DNA from 3 places in the Clostridium nitrophenolicum genome. Region 3 is predicted to be linked to each of the others. Evidence: riboswitches for the same ligand, from Rfam matches in the RefSeq annotation. Region 3 holds a riboswitch; each other region holds the start of a gene.
What was found. A riboswitch is a leader RNA that binds a small molecule or an ion and turns the genes downstream of it on or off. The one in region 3 is predicted to bind S-adenosylmethionine.

Region 1: another riboswitch for S-adenosylmethionine. It lies ahead of ACZ5N4_RS13440 (methionine ABC transporter ATP-binding protein); the one in region 3 lies ahead of metK (methionine adenosyltransferase).
Region 2: another riboswitch for S-adenosylmethionine. It lies ahead of ACZ5N4_RS01655 (O-acetylhomoserine aminocarboxypropyltransferase/cysteine synthase family protein); the one in region 3 lies ahead of metK (methionine adenosyltransferase).

What each region holds. Positions count from the first base shown of each region.
Region 1 is NZ_AP042469.1:2,844,668-2,850,348, forward strand. It holds gene ACZ5N4_RS13430 (HAD-IB family hydrolase) at 16-741, opposite strand; gene ACZ5N4_RS13435 (methionine ABC transporter permease) at 1,105-1,749, opposite strand; gene ACZ5N4_RS13440 (methionine ABC transporter ATP-binding protein) at 1,750-2,706, opposite strand; SAM riboswitch class I at 2,805-2,913, opposite strand; gene ACZ5N4_RS13445 (PilZ domain-containing protein) at 3,024-3,413, opposite strand; gene ACZ5N4_RS13450 (FeoA family protein) at 3,657-3,884, shown strand; gene feoB (ferrous iron transport protein B) at 3,911-5,671, shown strand.
Region 2 is NZ_AP042469.1:358,455-364,135, reverse strand. It holds gene ACZ5N4_RS01665 (homocysteine S-methyltransferase family protein) at 1-964, opposite strand, end outside; gene metF (methylenetetrahydrofolate reductase [NAD(P)H]) at 996-1,868, opposite strand; SAM riboswitch class I at 2,055-2,167, opposite strand; SAM riboswitch class I at 2,531-2,637, shown strand; gene ACZ5N4_RS01655 (O-acetylhomoserine aminocarboxypropyltransferase/cysteine synthase family protein) at 2,810-4,087, shown strand; gene metX (homoserine O-acetyltransferase MetX) at 4,231-5,412, shown strand; gene ACZ5N4_RS01645 (homoserine dehydrogenase) at 5,459-5,681, shown strand, end outside.
Region 3 is NZ_AP042469.1:69,854-75,534, reverse strand. It holds gene recD2 (SF1B family DNA helicase RecD2) at 1-1,845, opposite strand, end outside; gene metK (methionine adenosyltransferase) at 1,959-3,134, opposite strand; SAM riboswitch class I at 3,205-3,304, opposite strand; tRNA gene ACZ5N4_RS00410 (tRNA-Tyr) at 3,522-3,606, opposite strand; tRNA gene ACZ5N4_RS00405 (tRNA-Thr) at 3,612-3,687, opposite strand; tRNA gene ACZ5N4_RS00400 (tRNA-Val) at 3,703-3,778, opposite strand; tRNA gene ACZ5N4_RS00395 (tRNA-Tyr) at 3,785-3,869, opposite strand; tRNA gene ACZ5N4_RS00390 (tRNA-Thr) at 3,875-3,950, opposite strand; gene ACZ5N4_RS00385 (hypothetical protein) at 4,163-4,861, opposite strand; gene yyaC (spore protease YyaC) at 4,976-5,512, shown strand; gene mreB (rod shape-determining protein) at 5,591-5,681, opposite strand, start outside.

The DNA.
Region 1 (5,681 bases), 2.8 Mb from region 3:
ATAATATACTTTAAATTAGAATATGTCAATGCAATCTGCATTAAGATTATATACTACATCTTTTCTTTCAACTATAATTTGTACTCTTTTCTTAATTTCTTCATCATTTAAAACCTTCTTTAAAATTTCTCGCGTAGGATTTACGCATACAGGATATTTAACCATCTGCATCATTGAAAAATCTCCTGCTGTGTCTCCGTATGCATAACTTTGAGATATATCGATATTATATTTTTTTATTAACTCATTAATAGCTTTTTGCTTACTTTCACTATCCCACATTGGAAGAACCTCACCAGTATATACTTCATCTTTATCCATCAAGTATATTGCTCCCTTGTAATCATCAAAACCGTGTTTTATGGCCATTTCCCTAACAAGTTCTACAGGGCTTCCAGAAACGGTTATAACTTTATGACCTCTTTCTTTATGCCATTTTATTCTATCTCTAGTGAATGTATAAACCCTATCTCCTTTCTGAGATACCACATTTCGTGCTATGAATTCTATTTGTGATTTGTGAAGACCTTTTATTGCTTCTATATATATATCTGCCATCTTTAATAAATAATTATCATAGTTTCCTTGTCGTTTATCCCATTTTTCATACTCAGGCTTTACTTCTTTATACCATCTGTCTGAAGGTATTACCTCATACTTTACAAGTTTTTTAAAAACTTCAGCAATTAATCCTTCTCTATACAAAGTACCATCAATATCAAAAAAAGCTGCTATATTCATGTTTTCCTCCTTTTAGTCGGAACACTGGGTAATTTGCTTGTTTCCCTTCGGGTACTGGGTAACTTAACATTTTCGCTTCCGCTCACAAGTTACCCGTAAAAGTTCATTTAGAACTTTTACCTAGCAAATCACCCATTAAAGTCCATTTAGGACTTTAACCTCCTCGAAAATAACCATATATAATATTATTAAAATCAATATATGCTAACATAGTATAATGTTACACCTAAAAATAGATTATTCCAACTATAAATTTTTTCAATTAAAACTTTGCCTAAAATGAGCCTCAGATAAAATTATTATTCTATCTGAGGCTTATTTTATACAGTAACTACCGATATATTACTTAATGTAAGTTTTCTTCTATTTTATAAGTTTTTTATAGAGCATATTTCCTAAGCTTTGAAAAGCTTGAACCAAAAATATAAGCATTATTACAGTATAAATCATAACATCTGTCTTAAATCTATAATAACCATATTTTACGGCAACGTCACCTAATCCGCCGCCACCGATAGATCCAGCCATAGCTGAATAACCTACTACACTTATTACAGTTAATGTTATTCCAAGTATTATAGATGGCATTGCTTCCTTAAGCATAACCTTAAATATTATCTGAAAATTACTGGTTCCAAAAGATTTTGCCGCTTCTATTACGCCAGGATCAACTTCTTTCAATGCAGATTCTATGACTCTAGCTGCAAAAGGAGCTGCAGCAATTGTTAATGGAACTATGGCTGCTGTGGTACCAATTGTTTTACCTACAATAAATTTTGTAAAAGGAAATATTGCAATCATTAATATTATAAATGGAAATGATCTTAATAAATTTATAACTACATCAAGCACTTTATGAATTACTTTATTTGGTTTTAAACCTCCATCTTGTGTTAAAATTAACAATACTGCAGGTATAAATCCTAAAACCACTGCAAATACAGTAGAAACACAGACCATATATAAAGTTTCTGCCAAAGCAGGAAATAATATTTCATTAAATAACATTTATTCTACCTCCCAATTTATAGATTTTGAATTTAAGTAGTCGCAGATCTTCGTCTTATCATTTTCATCAATATTTATTACTAAGCTTCCAAGTATATCATCTCTAAACCTTTCTAATTTCCCCCATATTATTGAAAAATCTATATTTAGAGTTCTTGCCATAGATGTTATTATACTTTGCTCACTGATCTCTTTTGGAAAGAATATTCTTATGTTTAGTCCTGAAAGAGTAAGAGTTTTATCTTCGCCTAGTAATTTTTTTAAGTTGGTATCTGGTCTTAAAAATAAATCTTCTACATCTCCTACAGTTTTTACTTCACCAGCATCCATAATTGCAATTTTACTACATACTTCCTTTATTACTTCCATTTGGTGAGTTACGATGACTATTGTAATATTTAACTTTTCATTTATAGTCTTTAAAAGTTGTAGAATAGATTTTGTCGTGCTTGGGTCAAGAGCTGAAGTTGCTTCATCGCAAAGTAAAATTTTAGGATTTAGAGCTAGGGCTCTTGCTATTGCTACTCTTTGTTTCTGTCCACCACTCAACTCCCTGGGCATATTGTTCATTTTGTCTTCAAGCCCAACTAAGTTTAATAATCTCTCTACTCTATTTCTTATCTCAACTTTGTCCACACCCCAAACTTCTAATGGAAGTGCCACATTGTCAAAGACACTTTTTCTATTTAATAAGTTGAAACTTTGAAAAATCATGCCTAAATTTTTTCTAAAAACTCTAAGCTCTTTTTCTGCAAGTTCCTTAACTTCCTTATCCATTACTTGTATACTTCCAGTATCATAGGACTCTAATCCATTTAGACATCTTAGCAGCGTTGATTTACCTGCACCACTATGACCTATAATTCCAAATATCTCCCCCTCTTCTATATTTAAAGTTACATCTTTTAATACCATTTTTTCAGAAAAACTTTTGCTAACTACATTAATTTTTATCACTACTTTTCCTCCTTTAAACAATGATTATTTCATAAAAGTATTAATGTATAAAAAAATAAAAGCCCGAGGAAAACCTCGAGCTTAAAATTCGTAGATTCCTCTCATCTCCCAGCCTTCGCTGCAGGAATTAGCACCGTTGTATTACAAAAAAGTAACACCGGTTGCTGGGCTTCATAGGGCCAGTCCCTCCACCACTCTTGATAAGTTAGATTATGTATTTTATTTTGTTTTAATCATTATAACAGCATAAAAATTCAATGTCAACATTATTTGCTAGTTAACTTAAGAGTTACTACTATCATAAATATGAGTACACTTTAATGACTATCTACATATCTTTCTATGATGTTAATCTGATTCATATCTAATGAAATAAACTCACAGCCTATATAATAAAAGGATTCTTTAATGATAATTCTTTTCACTTCTGTAAGGCACCAGAAAGATGGATTATCTTCTATCTTTAGAGTAAAATTAATAAAATCACCTATTTGTAAAGCTATCTTACTTTCAATTAATATGCCAGTTTTTGATAGATTTATAGTTCTCATAATTGGTCCTTCAAATTTATATTGTTCATAAATACTTCTATTGTTTACCGCAGGATAATATATGTCTGCATAAAATTCTGCTCTATTAGCAAATCTTTTTTCTGAACTTTTATATATATAATCTCCATTTTTATATACTGTATTTTTAAAAATCATTGTATCCCTCTTCTATATAAGTTTATATACTGCAGCATATATTATACCATTATCTGTACCTTATATCTTCAATTTCTAACTATTTATTTAAAATATTTTTTAATAAAAATTAAATTTTGTCTTAAAAAATATAATTTTATAAAAACTTAAACATATATTTTAGTTATTATTGACATAGGATTCTAAAGATGATATTATTAACCTATAATAAATGATAATGATTTTCATTACGAGGTGGTAGAAATGAGTATTTGTGATTTAAGACCTGGACAAAAAGCTTTAATTGAAAATATAAGTGGAGATGAAAAACTGGCTAAGAGACTTCTTGCTTTAGGATGTATAGAAGGAACAGAGGTTGCATTAAAGACTGTTGCACCTTTTGGAGATCCTTTGATTATAAACTTAAGAGGATTTGATTTAGCAATACGTAAACAAGATGCTAAAAATATATTTATAACAAATTCCCGTTAAATTACACTTTTTAAGGAGGTTTTTAAATGATAACAGCAGCTTTGCTTGGCAACCCTAATGTGGGTAAAACTTCTCTTTTTAATCTTCTCACTGGTTCAAACCAATATGTAGGAAACTGGGCTGGAGTAACAGTAGAAAAGAAAGAAGGTTTCATTAATAATAATATAAAGGTAATAGATTTACCTGGTATTTATGCCATGGATACATATTCTAATGAAGAAAAAATTGCGAAAAACTATTTACTTGATGGAAATGCAGACGTAATTATAAATATAGTCGATGCGTCTAACCTAGAAAGAAATTTATATTTAACTACTCAGCTTAAAGAATTTAATAAACCTATAATTCTAGTTCTTAATATGGTAGATGTAGCGGAGTCTAAAGGTATTAAAATTGATTATTCTTGTTTATCTAAAGAGCTAAACGTTAAGATTTTACCTATAGTAGCTTCCAAAGGCAAAGGTATTGATGAGTTAAAAAATTTGTTGATTGGTGGCGATTTTTTACAAGCCTCAACTGATAATGGTTATCAATTTCAGCATGAAAAAGAAGCATATACCTACATAAGTAGTATCTTAGGCAATTGTTTATCTTATAGTAAAACGGAGTCTGTTTCAATAACTGAAAAAATAGATAAAATTATGCTTAATAAATTTTTAGCCTACCCTATCTTCTTTGGCATATTAGCATTAATTTTTCAATTTACCTTCAGCTGGGTGGGACAACCTATAGCAGACACACTTAGCGATTTCCTAGATAATTCTATGATTCCTTTTTTACATCAAGCGTTATCTAGTACTAGTCCTTGGTTCAGTTCATTGTTAATAGATGGTATTGTTGGAGGAGTAGGTTCTGTAGTAGTATTTCTACCTGTTATCCTTGCTCTTTTTCTCGGAATATCATTTCTTGAAGATAGCGGATATATGGCAAGAGCAGCTTTTATAATGGATAAATTAATGAGAAAAGCTGGACTATCTGGAAAGGCATTTATTCCACTAATAGTTAGTTTTGGATGTTCAGTGCCTGGAATAATGTCTGCTAGGACTCTTGAAAGTGAAAAAGATAGGAAACTTGCTGCACTTTTAGCACCACTTATGTCTTGTAATGCGAGGCTTCCAGTGTATGCCATGTTTACTTCCGTATTCTTTGGAGGAAAAGAAACTCTAGTAGTGCTATCACTTTATATCATGGGAATATTTTTATCTTTTATAATAGGTATAATATTTAAAAATACTTTATTTAAAAAGGAAGAAGAGCCTTTTATAATAGAACTTCCTGAGTACAAAATGCCTGAGTTTAAACATGTTATGATTCATACATGGGATAAAGGAAAAGGATTTTTGAAAAAAGCTGGCGGTATAATATTTGCAGTGTCCGTAATAATTTGGTTTTTATCTAATTTTAATTTACAGGGAATGACTGAAATGAATAATAGTATCTTAGCATCCATTGGTAAGGCTATAGCACCATTATTTGCACCTTTAGGCTTTGGTACTTGGCAAAATTCAGTTTCCTTACTTACAGGCCTTATGGCTAAGGAAGTTGTTCTAAGCAGTATGGGTGTTATTTATGGAGGAAATTTAGAAACTTCTTTAGCACATGGATTTACCCCTCTATCTGCTTATGCATTTTTAGTTTTTGTATTGCTATATACTCCATGTATTTCAGCTATTGCAACCATGAAAAAAGAATACGGTAAAAAGATGGCTGCATTTTCGTTAACTTATCAATTTGTACTTGCATGGATTGTATCCTTTATAGTATTTAGAATAGGTTCTTTATTATAAGATTAAATAT
Region 2 (5,681 bases), 290 kb from region 3:
TTCTTTCACCAACAAGGTTTATCTTGCCATCTAAGATTATAGTTTCAGTACCAGAACAAATTGCCGTAAAGTTCTTAGGCTCCCTTTCTAAAGGTAGTAGTCCTTCTACAGCCTTTAAGGATTCCTTTATAAACTCAGGATTTGTGCCGCAGCATCCACCAAAAATTTGCACACCCTTCTGTGCCATAATTCTTATATATTTAGCAAATTCATTAGGTTCTATATCATAAACAGTTTTTTCTCCATCATATCTTGGAAGGCCAGCGTTAGGTTGAACCATTACAGGAATAGATGCATATAGTAGAATTTCATCTATAATAGGCATAAGTTCTTTAGGCCCCAAAGAACAGTTTACTCCGAGTGCATCAACTCCTAACCCCTCTAGTACAAATACCATAGTCTTTGGATCTGTGCCCATTAACGTTCTACCATCCTGTTGAAAAGTCATTGTACAAAATACAGGAAGTGAACTATTCTCTTTTACCGCAAGTACAGCAGCCTTAACTTCATACAAATCAGACATAGTTTCTATTAGAATTAAGTCCGCACCTGCTTTTTCTCCAATTATCACTTGTTTTTTAAACAACTCATAAGCTGTTCCAAAGCTTAGAGTACCTGTTGGTTCCATAATTAATCCAGTTGGACCTATATCCAGCGCTACTAATTTGTCACCAGCTGCTTCTCTTGCAATATTCACTCCTGCAGTAATTACCTGTTCAATAGAGTATTCATAGGAACTGTACTTTAATTCATTTGCTCCAAAAGTGTTTGTAATAACTATATCTGAACCTGCATTAATATACTGCTTGTGTACTTTCTTTATTATTTCCGGATTTGTTATATTAAGAGTCTCTGGCAGCTCCCCAACCTTAAGTCCCTCTTTCTGAAGCATAGTTCCCATAGCTCCATCGAAAAATACAAATTTATTATTAAATCTATCTCTTAATAAAGTTTTAAATGTCATAAAAAACCTCTCCCTTTTTACTTTGTTTATATTAGGAATTAACTATCTTACGAAGTTCCTGTATATTTTCCATAATTTCTTTTACAGCATTATGTTTATTCATAGTATATAAATGTATCCCTTGAACATCATTACTTATTAAATCAACAATTTGTTCGGAAGTATATGCTATTCCCGCCTCTTTTAGTGCCTCAGGGCTATGCTCATATTTATCCATGATTCTTTTAATTTTTTGTGGAATAACTGCACCAGATAGGGTTGCTATACGTTCTATTTGTTTTTTATCTAATACAGGTATAATGCCTGTAACAATTGGAACATTTATATTATTTTTATACAACTCTTCTCTAAAATTATAAAAGTTATCATTATCAAAGAAAAGCTGAGTAATTAAAAAATCTGCGCCTTTTTCTACTTTTTCTTTAAGATACTCTATATTTTTTCCTATATCAGCACATTCCACATGTCCCTCTGGATAAGCTGCTGCAGATATGCTAAAATCTTTTCTTTGTGCTATCTCATAAATTAAATCCTTCGCATACTTAAAACTTTCTTTAATTTTAAAATCCTTAGGAATATCTCCTCTTAAAGCAAGCACATTACTAATATTATTTAATTTTAAATCATCTAAAATACTATTAATCTCTTCTCTAGAGGAAGTTATACATGTAAGGTGTGCTATAGTTTCTATGTCGTATTTATTTTTTATAATTGAAGCAAGTTCGATTGTTCTACTTCTGCTGCTTCCTCCTGCACCATAGGTTACACTAATAAAATCAGGGTTTAACTTTTTTAATTCTTCAATAGTGCTATTAATACCTTCAAAATTTTTATCATCCTTAGGTGGAAATAGCTCAAAAGAAATAGTCAATCTTTTATTTAAAAATATATCTTTAATAAACATATACAATTCTCCTTTACTTTTAACGATTAAATAAAATGAAACTCCTTCTCCTTTCGTCGAATGAGTACTCACTTAGTAAGCGATCATCTCAAAATCATAGATTTTGGATGCCTGCTTATAATAAAAAGGCTACTTTCCCATAAGAAAAGTAGCCTTAAATATCTTTTTGGAGACTTCCAAGCTATTTTCTTATCTATCAGAATAAAAAATATTCTGCAGGAATTGACACCGATACATTCAAAATTAATGCCGGTTGTCGGGCTTCATAGGGCCAGTCCCTCCACCGCTCTTGATAAGAACTTTTTATTTAATTCCATTTAACGCTAATAATAATACTTATTAGTTTGGTTGTCAATATATTTTTTCTACGACTTATTTTAAATCATTAAATAAGTACTAACCAAGGCATTAGTTGTTCTTAATAAGCTACGTATTTTTAATAAAATGCTAATTGAAGTTTTGTGATTTTTCACTAAATTATTTAATTCACAAAATAGCATATGCATAATTATTTAATTAATTAAATAATTTTTTAGTATGAAATTTCCAATTAAATCAAGGCTTGATGCAAGTTTTGAAATTTTTCATTTCAATTATTTTCAAAAATTGTATTGACAAAGTATAGTAATTCCTGTTATGATTTCATCAATCGAATACGGAACTTCTTATCAAGAGAGGCTGAGGGACTGGCCCTATGACGCCCGGCAACCTGAATATTTATTATTCAACGGTGCTAATTCCAGCAGGTTAAATACCTGAGAGATGAGGAGCTGGGGAGAAAGTGTATCTTCTTGCAGTCTCATCTGCGAGAAGATTTTTTTATTTTAAATTTACAATTAAGCTAAATCTAGCTTCATCCCTTTATAAATTACAAAACTTTAATATAGAAGTTCCGTCCAAAATTAATTTAAAAACAAATTATTTTTTAGGAGGAATTAACAATGACAAAGAAATTATCCTTTGACACTCTTCAAATACATGGAGGACAACAGGTAGATAGTGCTACCAAATCAAGAGCATTACCAATATATCAAACAACTTCTTATGTTTTCGACGATGCACAAGATGCTGCAGACTTATTTGATTTAAAAAAATTTGGAAATATATATACACGTTTAGGTAATCCAACAAATGACGTTTTTGAGCAAAGAGTTGCCTTACTCGAAGGCGGTGTTGGAGCTGTAGCTACTGCTTCAGGAATGGCAGCAATCACTTATTCAATATTAAACATCGCTGGTTCAGGAGACGAAATAGTTGCTGCTGCAACTCTTTATGGTGGTACTTATTCCCTATTCGTTCATACCTTTAAGAATTTTGGAATTAAGGTTAATCTTGTAGATCCAGACAACCTAGATGAGCTTGAAAAAGCTATAAATGAAAAAACAAAAGCCGTTTATATAGAAAGTATAGGCAACCCAGGAATCAACATAATTGACATTGAAGCTGTTGCTGATATTGCTCATAAGAATGGTATCCCTCTAATTGTTGATAATACCTTTGCATCACCATATCTTTTAAAGCCAATTGAATTTGGTGCTGATATTGTTGTACACTCCGCTACTAAATTTATTGGTGGTCATGGTACATCAATAGGTGGTGTAGTTGTTGATTCAGGAAAATTCAATTGGGATAACGGAAAATTCCCTGGTCTTATAGAACCAGATGAAAGCTATCACGGACTTAAATATGTAGAAACCTTTGGAAACCTAGCATATATCCTAAAGGTTAGAACAGCTCTTTTAAGAGACTTAGGGGCAGCTATCTCTCCATTTAACTCATTCTTATTAACGCTTGGACTTGAAACTTTATCCTTAAGAGTTCAAAGACACGTAGATAACGCTAAAAAGGTCGCAGAATTTTTAAGCAATCACCCTAAGGTAGAATGGGTAAACTATCCTGGATTAGAAGGAAATAAATATTATGATCTAGCTAAAAAATATCTTCCAAAGGGACCTGGTTCTATATTCACCTTTGGAGTAAAAGGTGGAGCTGAGGCAGGCAAAAAAGTAATAAGCCTAGTAGAAATATTCTCACACCTAGCTAATGTTGGAGATGCTAAATCACTAATAATTCATCCTGCTTCTACAACTCACTCTCAGCTTGATGAAGAGCAGTTGCTACAAGCAGGAGTTAAGCCTGAGCTTATAAGAATTTCCATAGGTATTGAAGATGCAGATGATTTAATTGCTGATCTTGAAAATGCACTAAATCAAATTTAAATATAAAAATTTTGTGACACAAAATTTTTATCAATTGACAGAGGACAATTGACAATTGACAGTGAAGGAAGAAAACCTACCATCACTGTCCTCTGTCCTCTGTCAATTGTCCTCTTAAAGATTTTTAATTGGAGGTATGTACCTTGAGTGAGTTTACTTATAAGAAAGATGGTTTTAAGGAATATTTAACTTTCAGCCAAGACCAAAGTTTCCTTCTTGAAAGTGGAAAAACCTTTGGTCCTATAACTATATGCTTTGAAACTTATGGTAAATTAAATAGAGATAAGAATAACTGTATACTTATAACTCATGCTTTAACTGGAGATTCTCATGTAGCCAGTCATGATGAATTCGGCAATGCTGGTTGGTGGGAGGATTTTGTTGGACCTGGTAAAATATTTGATACTAATAAGTATTTTATAATATGTTCGAATGTCCTTGGCGGATGCAGTGGTTCCACCGGTCCTTCATCCATAAATCCGGAAACTAATGAACCTTATGGTATAGATTTTCCCATAATTACAGTTAAAGATATAGTTAATGCTCAAAGAAAACTCTTTGATTATTTGAACATTGACCATATCCTAGCGGTAGTCGGTGGTTCATTGGGCGGCATGCAGTCACTTCAGTGGTCAGTTTCTTATCCTAATTTTATGGATGGAATTATAAATTTAGCTGCCCCACTTAATTTAAGTACAGAAGCAATAGGAATTAATCATATTATGAGAAAGTCCATTATGTGGGACCCTAACTGGAATAATGGAAATTACTACGGTTCAGACTTCCCTGCCAATGGTTTATCTATAGCAAGAATGATTGCTATGTTAACTTATCAAACTAGAGATTTGATAGATAAAAAATTTGGAAGAAAAATTAAAAATAATATAGATGACTTTTTTAAAAGCTTTGATGCTGAATTTGAAATAGATAGTTATTTGAGTTATCAAGGAGAAAAACTTGTACAAAGATTTGACGCAAACACCTACTTATATTTTACCCGTGCAATGGATTTATTTGATCTTAGATACGAATATGGATCTTATGCAAAAGCACTAAGTCGCATTAAAGCTAAGTTTTTACTTGTAGCTATAAGCTCCGATACTCTTTTTAATATAAGTGAACTTAGAAAAGCAAAAGATATACTAAAATTAAGCAGTGTAGACCTTGAATACAATGAAATTCAATCCGATTATGGTCATGATTCTTTTTTAGTAGAAGTAGATAAATATAAAGATTGCATATCAAATTTTCTTGACACACTGCATGACGAAGTAAACTATAGAGAAACCTGGAAAGAATTTGAGTATTCTACCGGTAATATTTAATTTATAAATATTTTATTATAATTCATAAAATAAGGAGGTATTTTTAATGGCATCAATAGCAGTGCTTGGCTATGGAGTTGTAGGGACTGGTATAGCTGATCTTATAAATAAAAATAAAGAGAGATTTAAATCTATTACCGGTGAAGAATTGAATATATCTAGTATACTTGTAAAAGATAAGAACAAGCATGAACAAAAACAAAACTATCATCTTGTAACAGATAGTATAGAAAAAATATTCAACAATCCTGTAGATATAGTAGTAGAAG
Region 3 (5,681 bases):
GCCTTCATTCTCACCTTCTCCTGCAACTCTAACCCATTTTAGTGAGTAATTATTCTTAGTCTGCATTATCTTATCCCCAACTCTAAATACTACATCTTTAAATTCCTTTTCTTTTTTATTTTCATCTTTTTTGTTTAAAATATCCTGAAGTTTTTTATTTAAGTTAGATATTCCTAATACACCCTTTCTCATAGGCGATAATATCTGAATATGATGCATTTTATTCCATATTTTATTAAAATTAGGTAATCTTTTATCTATAAGCTCTATTACAGTGTCACAAATTTTGTTTGGTTCTTCGCATTTTATAAAATAAAAGTCCTTATCTTTTTTATTAATAGCAGGCGTTTCTCCTGCATTAATTTTATGAGCGTTTACAACTATCATGCTTTCTTGAGATTGCCTAAATATATCTTTAAGTCTTACAACCTTTATGCATTTACTTTCTATTAGATCTCTAAGTACATTTCCTGGTCCAACAGAAGGAAGCTGATCAACATCTCCTACAATTATAAGTCTAGTTCCAAGGGATACAGCTTTTAGTAGATTATGCATAAGCGTAATATCTATCATAGATGCCTCATCAATAATTATAACGTCACATTCTAATGGAGCATCCTCACCTCTTGTGAAAAGTAAATCATCATCACCCTCACTTACTCCCATTTCTAAAAGCCTATGTATAGTCTTAGCTTCCCTTCCTGTAGCCTCAGCCATTCTTTTTGCTGCCCTTCCTGTAGGCGCACCCATAAACACCTTTAAGCTTGCTTTTTCAAATATTTCAGTTATGCAGTTTATTATAGTGGTCTTACCAGTACCTGGGCCTCCTGTTATTATCTCTATCCCATTTTTTATAGCCCCACGTATAGCTTCTTTTTGCGAAGTCGCAAATTCTATATCCTTATTCCTTTCAAACTCTTCTATTTCCTTATCTATTTCTACTCCTATATCATCATACTTACTTAGAGCTAAAGTAAGTATTTTTTTAGTAACACCAAGTTCACAATAATAGTAAGGTAACGAAAACACACACATTTCATCTTTCATCTTTTCTAACTTTATTTTTCCATTTACAGAACTTTCATATATATTTTCCTCAAGCTCATCTTTTGAGACACCAAGTGTGTCTATCCCTTCTTTGATTAACTTTTCCATAGGCATATATGTGTTTCCTAAGCTACAAAATTGACTTACCAAATATCTTATTCCACTTTGTATTCTGAAAGGAGAATTTGCTTCTACCCCCAAACTTCTTGCTATTTTGTCTGCTGTTTTAAATCCTATACCAGATATTTCTTCCGTTAAAATATATGGATTTTCTCTTACAAATTTTATAGAGTCTCCACCAAATCTTTTATGTATTTTTACACATTGATTAGGAGTAACGCCATAAGTCTGCAGAAAAACCATTATATTTCTTACTTCATGCTGCTTGGAATAGGATTCATTAATCAATGCTATTTTCTTTTCCCCAATTCCCTCTATTTCTTTAAGTCTCTCTATATTATTATCTAATATATTTAAAGTTTCTTCCTCAAACTTCTCTACAATTTTTTTAGCCGTTACAGGTCCTATTCCAGCTATTATTCCTGATGATAAATATCTTTCTATGCCTACAATTGAGCTTGGCATTATTTCTTCACATAACTGTACTTTAAATTGTTGACCAAATTGAGGATGTAAAACCCATTCACCTATAATTTTCAAATTTTGACCTTCAGCTATGTAGGGTATGCAGCCTACTATGGTTATTCTTTCATTTCCTTCTTTAACCTTTGCAACTACATACCCATTTTCTTCATTTTGAAAAATTATATCTTCTACAATCCCCTGTATTTCTTGCATAAAACCTCTCCTAATTTGCTTTTTATTATAATTATAGCACATGATATTAATTTTTATAAAAAAAGCTCCTATGCTGCAAACATAAGAGCTTTTTTATCTTTAATAATTATTTATTACATAAAACTTTTAATTTCTTCAACTTTACTTAAACCTTCCCATGGAACATTTACATCAGTTCTTCCAAAATGTCCATAAGCAGCTACCTGTCTGTACATTGGTTTTTTCAAATCTAAATCTCTTATAATAGCAGCAGGTCTTAAGTCAAATACCTTGTTAACTATTTCAACAATCTTATCTTCTGCTATTTTTCCTGTTCCAAATGTGTCGACTGTTATAGATACAGGTTTTGCAACACCTATAGCGTAAGCAAGTTGTATCTCTAATTTGTCAGCAACTCCTGCAGCAACAAGGTTTTTAGCAACCCATCTAGCAGCATATGCAGCAGATCTATCAACCTTAGTTGGATCCTTTCCTGAGAAAGCACCACCACCATGTCTTCCATATCCACCATAAGTATCAACAATGATCTTTCTTCCTGTTAAGCCTGAGTCTCCTTGTGGTCCTCCCACAACGAATCTTCCTGTTGGGTTTATAAAGTACTTAGTAGCTTCATCTAATAAATTAGCTGGAATAACAGGCTTTATTACATGTTCAATCATATCTTTTTCTATTTGCTCACGTGTTATTTCTGGATCATGTTGAGTTGAAATTACAATCGCATCTACTCTAACAGGCTTATCATCTTCATACTCAACAGTAACCTGTGTTTTTCCATCTGGTCTTAAGTAACCTAATGTTCCATTTTTTCTAACTTCAGCTAATCTTCTTGAAAGTTTATGAGATAAGCTTATTGGCATAGGCATATACTCAGCTGTCTCATTTGTTGCAAAACCAAACATCATTCCTTGGTCTCCTGCACCTATTGCCTCCATCTTATCCATTTGGCCCATCTTAGATTCAAGAGCCTCATCTACTCCCATAGCTATATCTGATGATTGTTCATCTATTGAAGTCATTACTGCACATGTATCACAGTCAAAGCCAAATTTAGCTCGTGTATAGCCTATCTCTTCTATAGTTTTTCTAACTAGTTTAGGAATATCTACATAACAATTAGTTGATATTTCTCCCATAACCATAACCATACCTGTTGTAACCGCAGTTTCGCAAGCTACTCTACCATTTGGATCTTGTTCTAGTATTGAATCAAGAATAGCATCGGAAATTTGATCACATATCTTATCTGGATGTCCTTCTGTAACTGATTCGGACGTAAAAAGTCTTCTCATAATCTTATCCCTCCGTTTTATAAAAAAATAAAACCTCTTCAATAAGAAGAGGTTAAATTACTTAACTACTCTCTTATCTCGCAGACTCATACTGCAGGAATTGGCACCTTAGCTATAAGCCGGTTGCCGGGTTTCATCGGGCCCTTTCCCTCCACCTCTCTTGATAAGAGTTTATGTATTTAATTACATTCGTTTATGATATTAACATAGTTAAAACATGCTGTCAATATAAAATCCATAATAAAGCTTATATATTTTATGACATTTGAAGTATTTTTATTATATAAATAATGTTATGTGATAAATGTTGTTAAAATATCCTATCACTACCTATATTGTATCATAAAAATATATAAAAATAAAACACTCCTATGAGTGTTTTATTTATGGTGGAGGAAGATGGATTCGAACCATCGAAGTCACTGACAACAGATTTACAGTCTGCCCCCTTTGGCCACTCGGGAATTCCTCCGCATTTGGTGCTGGTTGCAAGAATCGAACTCGCGACCTACTGATTACAAGTCAGTTGCTCTACCTGCTGAGCTAAACCAGCGTATATTTATTTTTATGGTGGGCACAACAGGGCTCGAACCTGTGACCCTCTGCTTGTAAGGCAGATGCTCTCCCAGCTGAGCTATGCGCCCACATTATGGTGGAGGAAGATGGATTCGAACCATCGAAGTCACTGACAACAGATTTACAGTCTGCCCCCTTTGGCCACTCGGGAATTCCTCCATATTTGGTGCTGGTTGCAAGAATCGAACTCGCGACCTACTGATTACAAGTCAGTTGCTCTACCTGCTGAGCTAAACCAGCATACCTTTCCTTGAAGTTTTTAACCGCTTCAACATGGATTAGTATACATTGTTATTATGTTATTTTCAAACGCAATTATAGATGTTTATATCAATTTAACAGTATAATACTCTATATTTTTACGTTTTTCTCTTTATTGCTCTATAATTCAAACATAAATTCTGGTCATGTAATTATATATAATTAAATATTACTTTCTACTCTCTTGTTTCTTACTGCTCTACAACTTCCATATTAATGAATTTCTCTGCTACCAATTTAACCTTTTCATAGTCTTTATCAGATAACCTACTTTTAAGTAATTTTATAGTGTTTTTTATATCTTCATCACTACCATTTTGAAGATATGTATTGATTTTTTCGTAATCTACAGCTGACAACTTTGCTGCCACAGATAGCAGTTTTTCCTTATCAGACAATGTAAGCTTATCCTTTATTTTCGACTTAGAAACCTTAAATACTGGAGTACTGTCACTAGAATAATTAGCAGAATCTTTTTTTACATTTTCACTGGTAGCATCTTCTGAACTAATCTTTTTAGAGCTTTCTTTATCTGCAACTTTTTTAGCCTCTACAGCTTTGTCACTTTCTTCAAAAAATACTTTTTTATCCTGTTGCATTTTTTCACTTATCTCATTCATTTTGAAACTTTTATAAGCGTCTGTTACTGCAATAGAATTTGCTTGATTGATTTCATTTTTACCTTTATTCTCATCTTTACTTGCTTCTTTTTTTATGTTGGAACCTTGTTTTATGTTGGTATTTTCTTTTAAAGTATTGTTATCGTTTATTACTTCTATTTTATCCTTATATATTTCTCCCTTTGTGCCTATTTTATCTGCAAATACCATTATTAAAACACAAACAGCCGTACACAAAATCGCTATAAAAGATAATATTGTTTTCTTCATAATATATACGCCCTCCTTGCACCTATATTATTATCTCTTTTTTTTCTTTTTTTATTCCTTTTTCTTAATATTTCTTAAGATAATTTCATATAAATTACTAAGGAGGTGTAGCTATTGAAAAGAGTGAAAGCTAACTATAAAAATCCGCTATCATACTATGATATTGCTTATTTTTTGAAAGATTATATTGATAAGAATACAATTATAGTATGTATTGGTACTGATAGATGTATAGGAGACTGCCTTGGTCCTTTAGTTGGTACATTACTTAAAGAGTCTAACTTTCCATTACCTGTATATGGCACAGTCTCAGAGCCAATACATGCTTTAAATATTGATAATAGACTAGATGAAATTAAACAGCTTCATCCTAATAATCATATAATAGGTATCGATGCCTGCTTAGGAGATTCTGATAGCATAGGAGAGATTCAAGCAAGGGATTACCCTGTTCATCCTGGGAAAGGTGTCGGTAAGTCACTACCTAATGTAGGTGAAACCTCTATAATAGGTATAGTTGATTCTAACGATAACGATGAAATATTTAATAGTACTAGTATAAGGCTAAGTTTGATTTTCAGTATGGCAAAGGTTATAAGAGATTCATTAATCCACGCTTATTATCTATATAACAATGAAATAATAGTATAAAATAAAAAGCAAAATCTAGAGATTTTGCTTTTTATTTTATACTATTATATTTATATTCATTTAGAATAATTTTCTTCGCTAATCTATTAATGTTATGTCATCACCAGTAAAGGTAACTTCCATTTTATCTAAGTATTCTAATACTTTACCTGTTCCTAGAGCCACACAA